Regions from separate parts of the Rhizobium pantanalense genome, predicted to be linked through region 2. Evidence: predicted binding sites of a transcription regulator. Region 2 holds the regulator's gene; the other holds the start of a gene.
What was found. Region 2 encodes LexA, which represses DNA repair genes until DNA is damaged. Its sites were predicted from a motif close to TGTTCNNNNTGTGTTCNG; they were not measured.
Positions count from the first base shown of each region.

Region 1: a site for LexA is predicted at 5,684-5,701, ahead of PH558_RS04185 (ribonuclease T2 family protein). Genes of this name have one in related genera too.

Region 1 covers NZ_JAQJCH010000001.1:869,949-877,885, forward strand. The annotation lists gene PH558_RS04155 (protein tyrosine phosphatase family protein) at 1-289, shown strand, start outside; gene PH558_RS04160 (RidA family protein) at 376-720, shown strand; gene PH558_RS04165 (thiamine pyrophosphate-binding protein) at 762-2,420, opposite strand; gene caiB (succinate--glutarate CoA-transferase) at 2,417-3,619, opposite strand; gene PH558_RS04175 (DMT family transporter) at 3,638-4,597, opposite strand; gene PH558_RS04180 (alpha/beta hydrolase) at 4,617-5,549, opposite strand; gene PH558_RS04185 (ribonuclease T2 family protein) at 5,715-6,461, shown strand; gene ettA (energy-dependent translational throttle protein EttA) at 6,587-7,937, shown strand, end outside.
Region 2 covers NZ_JAQJCH010000005.1:173,370-181,306, reverse strand. The annotation lists gene eno (phosphopyruvate hydratase) at 77-1,351, opposite strand; gene kdsA (3-deoxy-8-phosphooctulonate synthase) at 1,500-2,339, opposite strand; gene PH558_RS14965 (VOC family protein) at 2,336-3,223, opposite strand; gene lexA (transcriptional repressor LexA) at 3,643-4,365, shown strand; gene PH558_RS14955 (ComEC/Rec2 family competence protein) at 4,346-6,814, opposite strand; gene gltA (citrate synthase) at 7,105-7,937, shown strand, end outside.

The DNA.
Region 1 (7,937 bases), on a different contig from region 2:
CGTAGAGGATCTCGACCAGATCAAGGCTCTGGGGTTCAAGTCCATCGTCTGCCATCGCCCCGATGGCGAAAGCCCGGATCAGACGCCGTTCGGAGTCATCGAAGCCCGCGCCAAGGAACTCGGCCTGGACATCACCCATGTGCCTGTTGGTCCGATGGGCGTGACCGAAGAGGCCGTGCAGGGCATGGTCGATGCGCTGGACGAGTTTCCGCGCCCGATGCTTGGCTATTGCCGCTCGGGCGCACGCTCGACGGCGATCTATCAGAAGACGCATCACATTCGCGGCTGAACGGGTCCTTCCCCGGCCTTTTGATTGAGGGCAGACCATGGGTCATGCCTTGTTTACCTGTCGAAGAACAACATCAGGAGAAAACCATGAGCATCAAGCGCATCGACGTTGGCGCCCGCATGAGCGGCGCTGTCATCCATGGCAACACCGTCTATCTCGCCGGCCAGGTTGGTGAAGGCGAAAGCGTCACCGACCAGTGCAAGTCGGCACTCGCCGAAGTCGACCGCCTGCTCGCTGCAGCCGGTTCCAACAAGTCGAAGATCCTGCAGACGCTCATCTACCTCTCCGACATCTCCTATTTCGCCGAAATGAACGCCGCCTGGGAAGCCTGGGTTGATCCGGCCAACACGCCGGCCCGTGCGACCAGCGAAGCCAAGCTCGCTGCACCGAAGTACAAGGTCGAATTCATCGTGACGGCAGCACTCGACTAAGTCCTGCCATCAGTGATTTTGAAAGGCCGGTGGGCTCGCGCTCATCGGCCTTTTGCTTGCGCGATTTCCGTCAAGGTACGGGAGGGTGTGATTGCTTCCGGATCGAGCGCGATTTCGATGATCGCCGGTTTGCCGCTCGCTCGCGCCCGCTCGAAGGCCGGGCCGAATTCTGCCGTCGCCTTCACGGTTTCGCCGTGGCCGCCATAGGCGCCGGCAAGGGCCGCGAAATCAGGATTGTCGAGTGCCGTGGCGCTGACACGACCTGGATATTCCCGCTCCTGATGCATGCGGATGGTGCCGTACATGCCGTTGTTGATGACCAAGGCGATCAGTGGCAGGCCGTATTGGACGGCGGTCGCGAATTCCTGGCCGTGCATCATGAAACAGCCGTCGCCGGCAAAGCAGATCACTTCGCGCTTGGGAAAGAGTTGTTTCGCGGCAACCGCAGCCGGCAGGCCATAGCCCATCGAGCCGGAGGTGGGTGCCGCCTGCGTGTTGAAACGGCGGAAGCGATGGAAGCGGTGCAGCCAGGTCGCGTAGTTACCGGCACCGTTGGTGAAGATCGCATCATCGGCTGTATTCGCTTCGATCCAATCCATGATGCGGCCCATATGGACGGCGCCGGGGCACTCTTGCGGTGTCTTCGACCAGGCAAGATAGGCAGCGTGCATGCGTTCGGTGCGCTCTGCCCAAGACGTTTCGTGCGGCGGGTCCAAATCCGCGAGAGCCGCAATGAAATCCGTCGGGCTGGCGCAAATTGCCAGAGCCGGGCGATAGACGCGGCCGAGTTCCGAGGGATCGGGATGGATGTGGACAAGCTGCTGGCGCGGGTAGGGGATATCGACAAGCGTGTAGCCGGACGAGGGCATTTCGGAGAGGCGGCCGCCGAGAAGGATCAGCAGATCCGCTTCCCTGATTTCCTTTGCCAGCGCCGGGTTGATGCCGATGCCGACATCACCGGCATAGTTTGGATGCAGATGGTCGAACAGCATCTGCCGGCGGAAGGAGCAGCCAACCGGGAGCTTGAAACGCTCGGCGAATTGTCTGATGCCGGCAACTGCTTCTTCGTTCCAGCGCGTGCCGCCGAGAATGACCATCGGCCGCTGCGCAGCCGCAAGACGCTGGTTAAGCTCTGCAAGCTGGCCGCGGCCCGGATGGGCAGCAACTGGGACGTAGGGCAGTGCTTGCGGCGCTTCGACTTCATCGCGCAGCATGTCTTCGGGGAGGGTCAGCACCACGGGACCGGGGCGACCAGATGTTGCCACAGCGAAGGCGCGGGTGACGAATTCCGGAATGCGGGCGGCATCGTCGATTTCGCCGACCCATTTGGCGAATTCGGTAAAGGCTCTCCGAAACTCCACTTCCTGAAAGGCTTCGCGTTCGCGGGCATCGCGCTGGACCTGACCGATGAACAGGATCATCGGGATCGAATCCTGCCGGGCTATATGAAGGCCGGCAGAAGCGTTTGTGGCGCCGGGGCCGCGGGTGACCATGCAAATGCCGGGTTCGCCGGTCAATCGACCCCAGGCATCCGCCATCATCGCCGCACCACCCTCCTGGCGGCAGACGAGCACTTTGATGTCGCTGTCATGCAGCGCATCGAGCACGGCGAGAAAGCTCTCCCCCGGCACGCAGGATATGCGCTGCACGCCATTGGCCTTCAACGCCTCGACGATGAGTTGCCCGCCCGTTCGCTTCATGTCCCCGCCTTTCCCTCCAGTTCGGCCAATTCAGCCAGAACTTCCTCCTGATGTTCGCCGAGGCGCGGGCTTGGCCGCGTATAGGTTAGCGGCGTTTCCGACAGCACGATTGGCGTGCGCACGCTCGGAATGACGGTGCCGGCGCTATCTTCGAGATCGATCCTCAGGCCCCTCGCCACAATCTGCGGATCGGCGAACATATCCTCGATCGTGTTGATGGCACCGGCCGGAACGGCGTTGGCCTCGCAAGCTTTCAGCAGCTCTGCCTTATTCCACTTCAGCGTCTCCGACGAGATGAAGGCGCGTACCTCGTTGCGGTTGGCGACGCGAGTCTTGTTGGTCGCATAGCGCTCGTCATCGGCATGGGTTTCCACCCCGAGAATGGCGCATAGGCGCCGGAACTGTCCATCATTGCCGACAGCAAGGATGAGATAGCCATCGGCGGTGGGCACGACTTCATAGGGTGAGATATTCGGATGAGAGTTGCCGAGCCGTACGGGCGGCTTGCCGGAGATCAGATAATTCATGTTCTGGTTGGCCAGTACGGCCGATTGCACATCGAGCAGCGCCATGTCGATGAGCTGTCCTGCTCCAGTCTTCAGAGCGTGGATCAGGGCGGCTTCGATCGCGGAAACGGCATAGATGCCGGTGAAGATATCGGCGATCGCAACGCCCGCTTTCATCGGCTGTCCGTCCGGTTCGCCTGTGATCGACATGAAGCCGGACATGCCCTGGACGATATAGTCATAGCCGGCGAGATTGGCATAGGGTCCGGTCTGGCCGAAGCCGGTGATCGAGCAATAGACGATGCGGGGATTGATCTTCTTCAGGCTTTCATAATCCAGCCCATACTTCATCAGGCCGCCGAGCTTGAAATTCTCGATCACCACGTCGGCTATCTTCACCAGGCGGCGCACCAGCTCTTGGCCTTCCTCGGTCTTGAGATCGGCGATTACCGAGCGCTTGCCGCGATTGGCGGCGTGATAATAGGCGGCAGAGAGATTTTCGCCGTCCTTGCCCTCGACGAAGGGTGGCCCCCATTGGCGGGTGTCGTCGCCGCCGTCGGGATTTTCCACCTTGATGACATCGGCGCCGAGATCGGCCAGCATCTGTCCGGCCCAGGGACCGGCCAGCACGCGGGCGAGTTCGATGACGCGAATACCGGACAGCGGAGGTTTCGTGGTCTTTTGTTCTGTCATGTCTGTCCGCTCTCCCGCTTAAGGCGTGAATGCCGTTTCAGATGTATCGGATACCGGTCTGGAAGCAAAGCGCCGCTCGCGCCAGAGAATGTAAAGCCCTGAGCCGATGATGATGAGGATGCCGAGCCACTTGATCGCATCCGGGAAATTGTCGAAGACGAGCCAGCCGAGGATCGTTGCCGAAACGATCTCGAAATACTGCAGCGGCGCAAGCGTCGAGGCTTGTACTGCGCGATAGGCATAGACCGTTAGGATGCCAGAGGCCGCCGCAGTTGCGCCGACGCCGAGCAAATAGAGCATTGCCGTGAGATCCGGAATAACCGGATAAAAGATTACAGATCCCGTCGCCTTGCCGATGCCAAGCAGGATCAGACTGAAGCCTATGCCCCATAGGCCCGTTTGGAACTGCAGAGGCCACGCATCTTCGCTATGTGAGACGACGCGCGTGATCATCACATAAACTGCAACGCAGAGTGCCGTGACAATGGGCAACAGGGCAACGAAACCGACTTCCTGAAAGCTCGGCTGGATGATTAGCATGGCACCAAGAAAGCCGACTGCGCAGGCCGTGTAACGACGCCAGCCAATGGTTTCCTTGAGGAATATACTGCTGAGGATGGTTAGCATCATCGGCTCGACGAAAAAGATGGCAATGGCATCGGCCACTTCCATGACCTGCAACGCGGTCACGAACGAGACCATGGACAGCGTCAAAAGGGCGGCGCGGATCGCGTGCACGCCGCTATGGCGCCACGACCATACGCCCCACTGCCCGCGCAACGCCATCATTGGCAGGGCAAAGAGCGACTGAAAGATGAAGCGTGCAGCGGTGACTTCAGCCGGCGGAATGGTGGTTGCCGCGAGTTTGGAGAAGATATCCATGACCGGCGAGAGGACGACGGATAGAAACATCATCGACAGGCCGAAGGTCAGCTCCGATTGCGGCAATCGGACCGAGGAGCCGCTGGAGGTGTTCATTGCAGGATTTCCTTGAGAATCAGGTACTTGCCGTTACGCTCTTGCACCATTTGGCGAAGTTGGAAATGGCTTCCTCGGCACCGATTTCGTTGATCGTCTCGTGCCGCATGTCGGGATAGATTTCGGTGGTGATACGAGAGAAGCCGGCTTTTTTCAAATGCTTTGCCAGCCAGGAGATCGCTCTCGCATTGTCGGTCGCCGGATCCTTGCCGCCGCCGACGAGATGGATCGGCATGTCGCGCCGGAGACGATTGAGGTGCGCCTTCCGTGGTGCGCGGAAAGTGAGTTCGAACAGGTCCAGCCAGAGTGAGACGGAGGCATCGAAGCCGCAAAGCGGATCGGCGATATATTTCTCCACCTGCTCGGGAATGCGCGAGAGCCAGTCGAAATCGGTGCGGCAGTTGGCGATCGATTTACCCCACGTGCTGAAGGTCAGTCTCGGCAGCGGTCCGCTCGGGACGTCCGATCCCTTGAACATGCGCTCCGTTTTCAGAATGAGTTGGGCGGCGCGGCCGGCAAGGCCCGGATTGAAATTGGAATTCCAGACGGTGACCGCATCGAACTTGCCCGGATGCGTGACGACGGTGTTCAGGCTGATCAATCCGCCCATGGAATGCCCGAACAGGATGATCGGCAGGCCGGGATGGGCACTTGCGGCTAGCTCGCGCACGGCGAGCACGTCGGCGATGACCAATCCCACTCCATCTCTTCGCGCAAAGCGGCCAATCGGCGCATCGTGAGCGATGGTCTCCCCGTGACCGCGATGATCGTGAGCGTAGACATGAAAACCTTGGCCTGCCATCGCATCGGCAAAGGCCTCATATCGGCGAGAATGCTCGGCAAGACCGTGCGATATCAGCAGGATGCCGCGAGCATCGGTTACCGCCGGCAAATGATGATAGGCAAGGGTTGCGCCCGTCGGACTTTTCAGGCGCTTCGTCTCGGCGAACATAGATCCGTTCCTCCCCAGTTGGACGAAAGGTTATCATCCGCCCGATTGCAATGGATAGGTGGTAAAGCTCACAGAAATAAATCTTTCCGCGCGCTGCGATTCAGGATTGCGCCCGCTCGCTCAAACTGCTTATTTGTTCCTATAATGTTCTAGTTGGAGGTACGAATGAAGCAGTGGCTTCGGGTATTTACGGTTGTGCTCGTTTCGGTCGGGGCGGCAGCTAGCGCTATGGCGCAGGAGCATAGCCGTGGACGGACGCGCTTTATCCTGGCGGCAAGCTGGGAGCCGGCATTTTGTCAGACGAACCAGAAGAAGGCGGAATGCCGCAACCAGTCGTCGGACAATCATGACGCGACGAATTTCTCCCTGCATGGTCTCTGGCCGATGCGGCAGGAATATTGCGATGTTTCCGAGGATCTGAAACAGGCGGATCGTGGCCGTGACTGGAAGGACCTGCCCGCGGTCCAGCTTTCGCAAGACGTGAAGGTGAAGCTCGATAAGGCAATGCCGGGCACCCAATCCGGCCTGGAACGGCATGAATGGATCAAGCACGGCACCTGCACGAAGCTGAGTGCGGACCAATATTTCTCCATCGCCGCTGGCTTGATTGCCGAACTCAATACGTCGGCCGTGCGCGATCTCTTCGCCCAGAATATCGGTAAGGAGCTGGATGCCGAGAGCATCAAGGCCGCTTTTGACCAGAGTTTTGGCGAGGGTGCCAACGCGCGCATCAAGATGAGCTGCCGCCGTGTCGGCGATGTCAGGATGATTTCGGAACTGACCATCGGCCTCTCGGAGGATGCAATCGATCCCCAACAGGGCAACGAGCCGCGGCTCGTCAAACTGATCCAAGGTGCCGGCAGCACCGCCTTCGGTTGCGATCGGGGTGTGGTGGACGCGGCCGGCTTCTGAGAAAATGCGGCTTTTCTGACGCGGATAATGCCCTCGGACGAGGTTTCGCCGTTGCCCGAGGGCGGGGTTTCCCCTACATAGCGGCACAAATCGCAACGCTATTCGTCCGTGGAGCAACCCAAGCTATGGCACGTCAGTTCATTTATCATATGGCCGGTCTGAATAAGTCCTATGGCGCCAAGAAAATTCTCGAGAATATCCATCTCTCCTTCTACCCCGACGCCAAGATCGGTATTCTCGGTCCGAACGGCGCAGGTAAATCGACCGTGCTGCGCATCATGGCCGGCCTCGACAAGGAATATACCGGCGAAGCCTGGCTGGCTGAAGGCGCCACCATCGGTTACCTGCCGCAGGAGCCGCAGCTCGATCCCAACAAGACGGTGTTCGAAAACGTCATGGAAGGCGTTGCCAAGAAAACCGAAATCCTCAATCGCTACAACGAATTGATGATGAACTATTCCGACGAGACGGCGGAAGAGGGCGCCAAGCTCCAGGATATCATCGACAGCCAGAACCTCTGGGATCTGGAAAGCCAGGTGGAAATGGCGATGGATGCATTGCGCTGCCCGCCGCGCGATGCCGAAGTCACCAGCCTTTCCGGTGGTGAGCGCCGCCGTATCGCGCTTTGCCGCCTGCTTCTCTCGCAGCCGGACCTGCTGCTGCTCGACGAACCAACCAACCATCTCGATGCCGAGACCATTGCCTGGCTGGAAAAGCACCTGCGCGACTATCCGGGTGCCGTGATGATGATCACCCACGACCGCTACTTCCTCGACAATGTTACCGGCTGGATTCTCGAACTCGACCGTGGCCGCGGCATTCCCTACGAAGGTAACTACTCGGCCTATCTGCAGGCCAAGGCCAAGCGCATGCTTCAGGAAGCCCGCGAAGAAGCTGGCCGCCAGAAGGCGATCAGCCGCGAACAGGAATGGATCGCCTCCAGCCCCAAGGCCCGTCAGGCCAAGTCCAAGGCGCGTATCAACGCTTACGAACAGCTGGTCGATGCTGCCGAAAATCAGCGTCCTGGCGATGCGCAGATCATCATTCCAGTCAGCGAGCGTCTCGGCCAGGTGGTGATCGAGATGGAGGGCATCACCAAGGGTTTCGAAGGTCGCACGCTGATCAACGATCTGTCGATCAAGCTGCCGCCCGGCGGCATCGTCGGCATTATCGGCCCGAACGGCGCCGGCAAGACGACCCTGTTCAAGATGATCACCGGGCAGGAAAAGCCGGATTCCGGCTCGATCCGCATCGGCGAGACCGTGCATCTCAGCTATGTCGACCAGAGCCGCGACGCGCTTGATGGCAACAAGACGGTATGGGAGGAAATCTCCGGTGGCGCCGAAATCATCAAGCTCGGCAAGTTCGACATGAACTCGCGCGCCTATTGCGGCGCCTTTAACTTCAAGGGCGGCGACCAGCAGCAGAAGGTCGGCAGTCTCTCCGGCGGTCAGCGCAATCGCGTGCACCTCGCCA
Region 2 (7,937 bases):
AAAACCGCGCCCGAAGGCGCGGTTCGACCCAAGCGATAATTTGCCGCGGATCCGGATGGATCCGACAGGTCAGATATCAGCCACGCAGGATGGAGCGGCCGGCATATTTTGCCTGCGGGCCGAGTGCTTCCTCGATACGGATGAGCTGGTTGTACTTGGCAAGGCGGTCGGAACGCGACAGCGAACCGGTCTTGATCTGGCCGCAATTGGTGGCAACGGCGAGATCGGCGATCGTGGAATCTTCCGTTTCGCCCGAGCGGTGCGACATGACGGCGGTGTAGTTGGCCTTGTGCGCGGTTTCGACTGCGTCGAGAGTTTCGGTCAGCGAGCCGATCTGGTTGACCTTGACGAGGATCGAGTTGGCAACGCCCATGCGGATACCGTCGCGCAGGCGAGCGGAGTTGGTGACGAACAGGTCGTCGCCGACGAGCTGGGTCTTCTTACCGATCAGGTCGGTCAGCGTCTTCCAGCCTTCCCAGTCGTCTTCAGCCATGCCGTCTTCGATCGAAACGATCGGGTACTTGGCCGCGAGTTCTGCAAGGTATTCAGCCATGGCGCCGGATTCCAGCGTGCGGCCTTCGCCTTCGAGAACGTACTTGCCGTCCTTGAAGAATTCGGTCGAGGCGCAATCGAGGCCGAGAGCGATTTCGTCACCCGGCTTGTAGCCGGCCTTCTCGATGGACTTCATGATGAAGTCGAGGGCTGCCGGAGCGCTTGAAAGGCCCGGTGCGAAACCGCCTTCGTCGCCGACGTTGGTGTTGTGACCCTGCGATGCCAGTTCTTTCTTCAGAACGTGGAAGACTTCCGAACCCATGCGGACGGCTTCGCGAATCGAGTCAGCGCCGATCGGCAGGATCATGAATTCCTGGAAGTCGATCGGGTTGTCGGCATGGGCGCCGCCGTTGATGATGTTCATCATCGGAACCGGCAGCAGACGGGCGTGAGCGCCACCGACATAACGGTAGAGCGGCAGGTTGGCGCTCTGGGCAGCAGCCTTGGCGACGGCGAGCGAGACACCGAGAATGGCGTTTGCACCGAGACGCGACTTGTTCGGCGTGCCGTCAAGCTCGATCATGATGTTGTCGAGCTGGATCTGGTTTTCAGCGTCCATGCCGCCGATCGCGTCGAAGATTTCCGAATTGACGGCTTCGACGGCCTTCTCGACACCCTTGCCATGGTAGCGCTTGCCGCCATCGCGAAGCTCGACTGCTTCATGTGCTCCGGTCGACGCGCCCGACGGAACCGCCGCACGGCCCAAGCTGCCATCTTCGAGGTAGACATCGACTTCGACAGTCGGATTGCCACGGCTGTCGAGAATCTCGCGGGCGATAATGTCGGTGATTGCGGTCATGATAGCTTCCTGCTCGCTGGTTTATAAATCGATTTAAATCGTCTTAATCGAAGGCGCGGAAATTACAATGGCGATCCGCGCCGCGATTTGGCACTCCTGCAGGCCCGTAACGCAAATTCATGTCAGCCTGTTGAATGCCGGCTACGTTTCAAGCCTTGGCGATGGCGTCGAAGGCCAGCAGCTTCTCGAGAAGCCGCGGCATGTCTTTCAGATAGACCATGTTCGGACCGTCGGACGGTGCATTGTCCGGATCCTCGTGCGTCTCGACAAAAACACCTGCGACGCCGACGGCGACGGCAGCGCGCGCCAGCGTCTCGACGAAGCGGCGATCGCCGCCACTGGAGCCGCCCTGTCCGCCGGGCTGCTGCACGGAATGGGTCGCATCGAAGATGACGGGGGCGCCCATCGCCGCCATGATCGGCAGCGAGCGCATATCCGAGACCAGCGTGTTATAGCCGAAGGAAGCGCCGCGCTCGCAAAGAAGGATGTTCGGATTGCCGCTGTCGTTTAGCTTGGCAAGCACGTTCTTCATGTCCCATGGCGCAAGGAACTGGCCTTTCTTGACGTTGACCACGCGGCCAGTCTTGGCAGCGGCAACCAAAAGATCGGTCTGGCGCGACAGGAAGGCTGGGATCTGAAGGACATCCACCGTCTTGGAAACGATGGCACACTGCTCTTCAGTGTGGATATCGGTCAGAACCGGGAAGCCATATTCCTTCTTCAGGTCTTCAAAGACTTCCAGCGCCTTTTCCAGGCCGATGCCGCGCTTGCCGGACAGCGAGGTGCGGTTCGCCTTGTCGAAGGAAGATTTGTAGACAAGGCCGATGCCGAGCTTGCCGCAGAGCTCCTTGAGCACGCCGGCAATCATGAAGGCATGATCGCGGCTTTCCATCTGGCAGGGACCGGCGATCAGCGACAGCTTCGCGGTATTGGAAAAGAGAACCTTGGAGGCACCCTCGCCGACGGTGACTTCGGAATTCGTGCTCATATTATCTCCTCGAAGGCGAATAGCGCGCCCTGACCGGGTGCCAACCTCGCCAATAGACGATTGTTCTTACGCGTATAGGTGACGCCGTTAGCAGTGAAATGCGACGATGTCACGGAAAGATCGCGCGTTTTGAAAAGGATTGCCCTCGCCCTGAGCCCCTGATCATTCGTGCAAACAGGTAGATCATAGAATGCCTCCATTCCTTCCGGCGTCAAAATCTCCAGATCGGCGTTGGCGGCCTTGATCGTCAGGCCAAAGGAATGCTCCATAATGCGCGGGCCACCGACAAGCTCCTCGAAGAAGCCGCGATAGGCCCCCGGCTTCGGCGTGCAAAGCGCTACCCGCGCGATACCAGTCACGCCGTTCTCGTGACGCTCGAGCACGCCGCGGTCAGCCGGCAGCGGATTGACGCGCTGACAGCAGAAAGCGAGAAAATCCGGCGCACGCAGATCTGCGGCGAAAGCAAGACGAAAGCCGGCCGTGGTTTCCGTTCCATCCGGCATCTTCATCGGACGCGAAAAATCCAGCATTCGACCCGCCGAAATAGCAGCTGCTTTGAAACGCTTATCATCCACCACCGCGTCATCCGTACCGAATACCACGGCCGAGAAGCCATCCTCCCCCACCCGGAAACGATAAGCCTGGTCGCGCGCGACGAAAACATTGCCATCCACGATGCTCTTCTCGCATTGCTCCGGAGATGCGACGCCCAGAGGTTCGAGATAGGTTTTATCGGCAAGGAAGACGCAGGCATTCTGCGTGCCAAAGGGGTGGCACGCATCCGGAGCCACCGTGAAACCGAGCTTGCCGAGGCGTTCGCGTGCCAGAGCGATGTTGACGGTCGGCAGCACGAGATGATCCAGCGGATGCGGAGACGAAATCATGGCTTCTCCTGTTTGCTTGCGGAAGCAGATTTGCGCCCATCGCCCGCGCAATTCAAGATGGAAGCATGGAACACCCGGAGCACACGACATGGATCGAAGGCAATCTCGCAAACGTGATTGCTGATTCTCTGCCATGGCCGGCTCATGCAGTCGCGCGGCACGTTCGTCCAAATGCTCGGCGCACGGGCTGAACGACAAAGTCGCGGAAGCGAGTAGAGCGGCATTTCCCTTATTTTTCTGTGGGTTAACGCAGATACAGCGCCCCGATGTTCCGAGCCGATCCATTCGCAAATGGTAATTATTTAACTGACCTCACAAGGCTTTACCGAAATTTAAGCACTTGCGGAACACATATGGAACATATAGTGTCCGTTCTGGATTTGTTTCACAGCTTTTCTTGATTCTGGGGTTCCAAGACGATGTTGACGCGCAAGCAGCAGGAACTGCTTCTGTTCATTCACGAACGCATGAAGGAATCCGGTGTTCCGCCATCTTTCGACGAGATGAAGGATGCATTGGATCTGGCATCGAAATCCGGTATTCATCGCCTGATCACGGCGCTGGAGGAGCGAGGCTTCATCCGCCGGCTGCCGAACCGGGCCAGAGCGCTCGAAGTCATCAAGCTTCCCGACGCCTATAATCCGAGCCTGCAGCAGCGCCGAGGCTTTTCACCGAGCGTCATCGAGGGCAGCCTCGGCAAGCCGCAGTCCGTTGCCCCGCCCGCTCCGTCGAAGGTGGCAAATGACGATCACAATAGCTCGGCGTCGGTGCCGGTGATGGGCCGCATCGCTGCTGGCGTTCCGATCTCGGCCATCCAGAACAATACGCACGACATCACCGTTCCCGCCGACATGCTCGGCTCGGGCGAACATTATGCGCTTGAAGTTCGAGGGGATTCGATGATCGACGCCGGAATTTTCGACGGCGATACGGTCATTATCCGCAATTCGACGACGGCCAATCCCGGCGATATCGTCGTTGCACTCGTCGACGATGAAGAAGCGACACTGAAGCGCTTCCGCCGCAAGGGTGCCTCCATCGCGCTCGAAGCCGCAAACCCGGCCTATGAAACCCGCATCTTTGGGCCGGACCGGGTCAAAGTTCAGGGCAAGCTCGTGGGCCTTATTCGTCGCTATCACTGACCGGTGAATTGTCGACGACGGGTGACGCTGGCGCAATTGGCGCGTCGAATGTGCCTGTGCGCCAATTATAAATTCGATGCCTGGTCCATGGACGTTGCGGGTTCTCGAATGCGGCTGAGATAATGGGCTTGTCTGCGGTAAGTATCATTTCGATGGAGCCGGTTTTACGCAATGTCGCACCCGTTATGAGCATTGCTCCGGAACGGCAGTAGTTCAACCGCAATCGGATTGGCGTTACGACGATATTCGCCATATCGCAGGCAGAGGGTAGATAGGCTGCGTTCTCGATGGTGACCAATATCGCGCCGTTTTCGAGGATGGCTGCGCACCATGCTCCTTTCTGGCAGGCGAAACTGCCCTGCATGGTGCGGTCCAGGGCCTCCTCCATTGCCGTGCGGACAGCCTTCTGTTCTTCACTGTTCAATCGCTTATGGCGATCTGCCTTGCCGATTTGTGGAAGTCGGTTGTCGGCAGGGAGCATGGTCGGAGGCTGATGTTCCGCCGCAACCAATGCCTTTTGCCATTGTTCGAAAATGAAGGCCTGCGGTCTCTCGCGATTGGTCGCGAGTATATCGTCCTGGCGCAAGGCGACCAGGACGCCATCTTCGGAGATCATCAGGTCGGGTTTCGGTATGCCGGATCCGAATGCCGCCAAGCCTATGGACAAGAGTGATAATAGCAGGCCCAGATGGCGAAGCCGGGTCCGCAATATGCTCATGATCAGGAAGCCGATAATGAATGTCGGCATCAGCCAGGCCGGCTGGCGGCCGAAGGTAATGTCGCCTCCCCAACCAGCTACGGTTCTCGCGATCACGATGACGAGCTCCAGTCCCTCTCCGGTGACTTTCCAGAAAGGTCCGTCGAGACCGAGCGGCATGAGCAGCATCGCCGCCATGCCGAATGGCATGACGACAAAGGAGACGATGGGCATAGCCGCGAGATTGGCGGCGAGTCCGTATGTCGCCAACCGGTGAAAATGCTCGATCGAGAAGATGGCTGTCGACGCGCCGCCGATGAACGAGGTCGACGTCACGCCTGCGAAGAAGCGCATGACGAACAATAGCGGACTTAATAGACGGACGCGCGGCAAAATGTTTTCGCGATGCCGCCGCCGCTTCCACAGCGAATATCCCGACACCAGCGCCAGCGTCGCCGCATAGGACATCTGGAAACTCGGGCCGAGCACTTGCGACGGCGACAGTACAAGAATGATAATGGCCGAAAGTGCGACGTTGCGCAGGCTGATCGATGGCCGATCGAAAAGCACGGCCACGAGCATGATCGCCATCATGATGAAGGCACGCTCGGCGGATACGCCGAAGCCGGAGATGAGATAATAGGCCGTTACAGTGAGAAGCGCGCCGAGAGCTGCGAACTTCTTGGTCGGCCAAGCCTGCGCGACACCGGGAAACAGGCTGAACAAGTAGCGTAGGCCGATGTAGAAAATGCCGGCCGACAACGCCATGTTCAGGCCGGAAATTGCAATGATGTGGGTCAGGCCAGCAATTCTTAGGGCCTCGGTCGTATCCTTCGAGATCGCACGTCTCTCATCGGTGACAAGTGCTGCTGCAAAGGCGCCGCTATCTCCAGGCAGAGTTTGCCTGATCCTGTCACCTATGCTGTTGCGCAGGCCCGCGAGCCAGATATCAGCGGCGTCCAATAACGAGCCAGCAGAATTATCACTGGATGGAGATAATAATTCCGGCGTTCCGTAGGCAAAGCCGTTCGCGCCGATGCCGTTGAAATATGAGCTGAAGGCAAAATCGTTAAGGCCGGTCAATGCCGGTCCCGCCGGAGGCGTCAGGCGCGCCCTGCCCTGGATCCGATCACCCAAATCGAACGGCTCCGCCTGCTTGCGCACGAAAATCGTAGCCCGTTGCGGCACGCGGCGAATAGAAGGCTTTTCCGTTGCCTCGACGCGGACGACATAGCGCCAGCGTCCGTTGTCGTAGGATTCCCGCCGTTCGATCTGCCCAGTCACGGTCGTCGTCACGGCCGAGTCGAGCATCACGGTGGAAACCCGCCAGCTTTCCCATTGCGCCAGCGCCATGCCCAGGCAGATGAGCATACTGGCGAAAAGAGTATGGTGAAGCAGCTTGCCCGCATCGCGCTTTAGAAAAAAGCCCAAGGCGAACAGAACGAGACCTGCGAAAACCGCCTGCGGGGGCGGATCGGATTGCGCCTCGAACCAGGTAATCGCACCCAACCCCATGTAGATGGGTGCGAAAAGAACAGCGCGGCCATGAGCCGCCTCCTCCGCAATCAAGCCGAGGACAGCGGTGCCAAGATGCTTCGCAACACGCAGGAAACGCGCCGTCAGCGGCGCCTGATCCTGTGTTCGTTCCCATTGTCGCGCTTTGGCGCTAGGGGTAATCGTGGTGGAAAAGGCGCGACCTTGCGGGGACGCGATAACGTCCCTGCTTTCTTCCTGCTGGTCGGATGCCTCCAAATTAGGCACTCGTTGACTGTCCCCGCGCCAAACTACAGCTTCTGCGCGATTTGTGCCGTCACCACACAGTGAATTCAACTGAAATCGGCGGAACAAAGCTCAATTGGGCCGGTTTCCCGGCCTAGCATAGGAAAGGACGCTTCTGCAGTGCCCAAAAGTTGATACTGCATTGCACAATTCAGCGTTAGGATAACTTGGCATTAGGCTCTGGATCATATAGCTAGTCGGTAGTCGCTTAACCTTTTGGCGCTTTTTATGGCGTCAATCCCGCCAAATCTTGGAGGATCAGCATGACGGAACAAAGCGCGAAACTAACTTGGGGCGAAAAGACGGTGGACCTGCCGGTCAAGACCGGAACCATCGGCCCGAGTGTTATTGATATTGGTGCCCTTTATAAGAACACCTCCACTTTCACTTACGATCCTGGTTTCACCTCCACCGCGTCGTGCGAGTCGAGCATTACCTATATCGACGGCGACGAAGGCGTTCTGCTGCACCGTGGCTATCCGATCGATCAGCTGGCCGAACATGGCGATTTCCTGGAAGTCTGCTACCTGCTTCTATACGGCGAACTGCCGACGGCAGCCCAGAAGAAGGACTTCGACTATCGCGTGACCCACCACACGATGGTGCACGAGCAGATGTCGCGCTTCTTCACCGGCTTCCGCCGTGACGCCCATCCGATGGCCGTCATGTGCGGCTGTGTCGGCGCGCTCTCCGCCTTCTATCACGACTCGACCGACATCACCGATCCGCACCAGCGCATGGTCGCAAGCCTGCGAATGATCGCCAAGATGCCGACGCTGGCCGCCATGGCCTACAAGTACCATATCGGCCAACCCTTCGTTTATCCGAAGAACGACCTCGACTATGCGTCGAACTTCCTGCGCATGTGCTTTGCCGTTCCGTGCGAAGAATATGTCGTCAATCCGGTGCTTGCCCGTGCCATGGACCGCATCTTCATCCTGCACGCCGATCACGAGCAGAACGCTTCGACCTCGACGGTTCGCCTGGCTGGCTCTTCCGGCGCCAATCCGTTTGCCTGTATCGCAGCAGGCATCGCCTGCCTCTGGGGCCCGGCTCACGGCGGCGCCAACGAGGCGGCGCTGAACATGCTGAACGA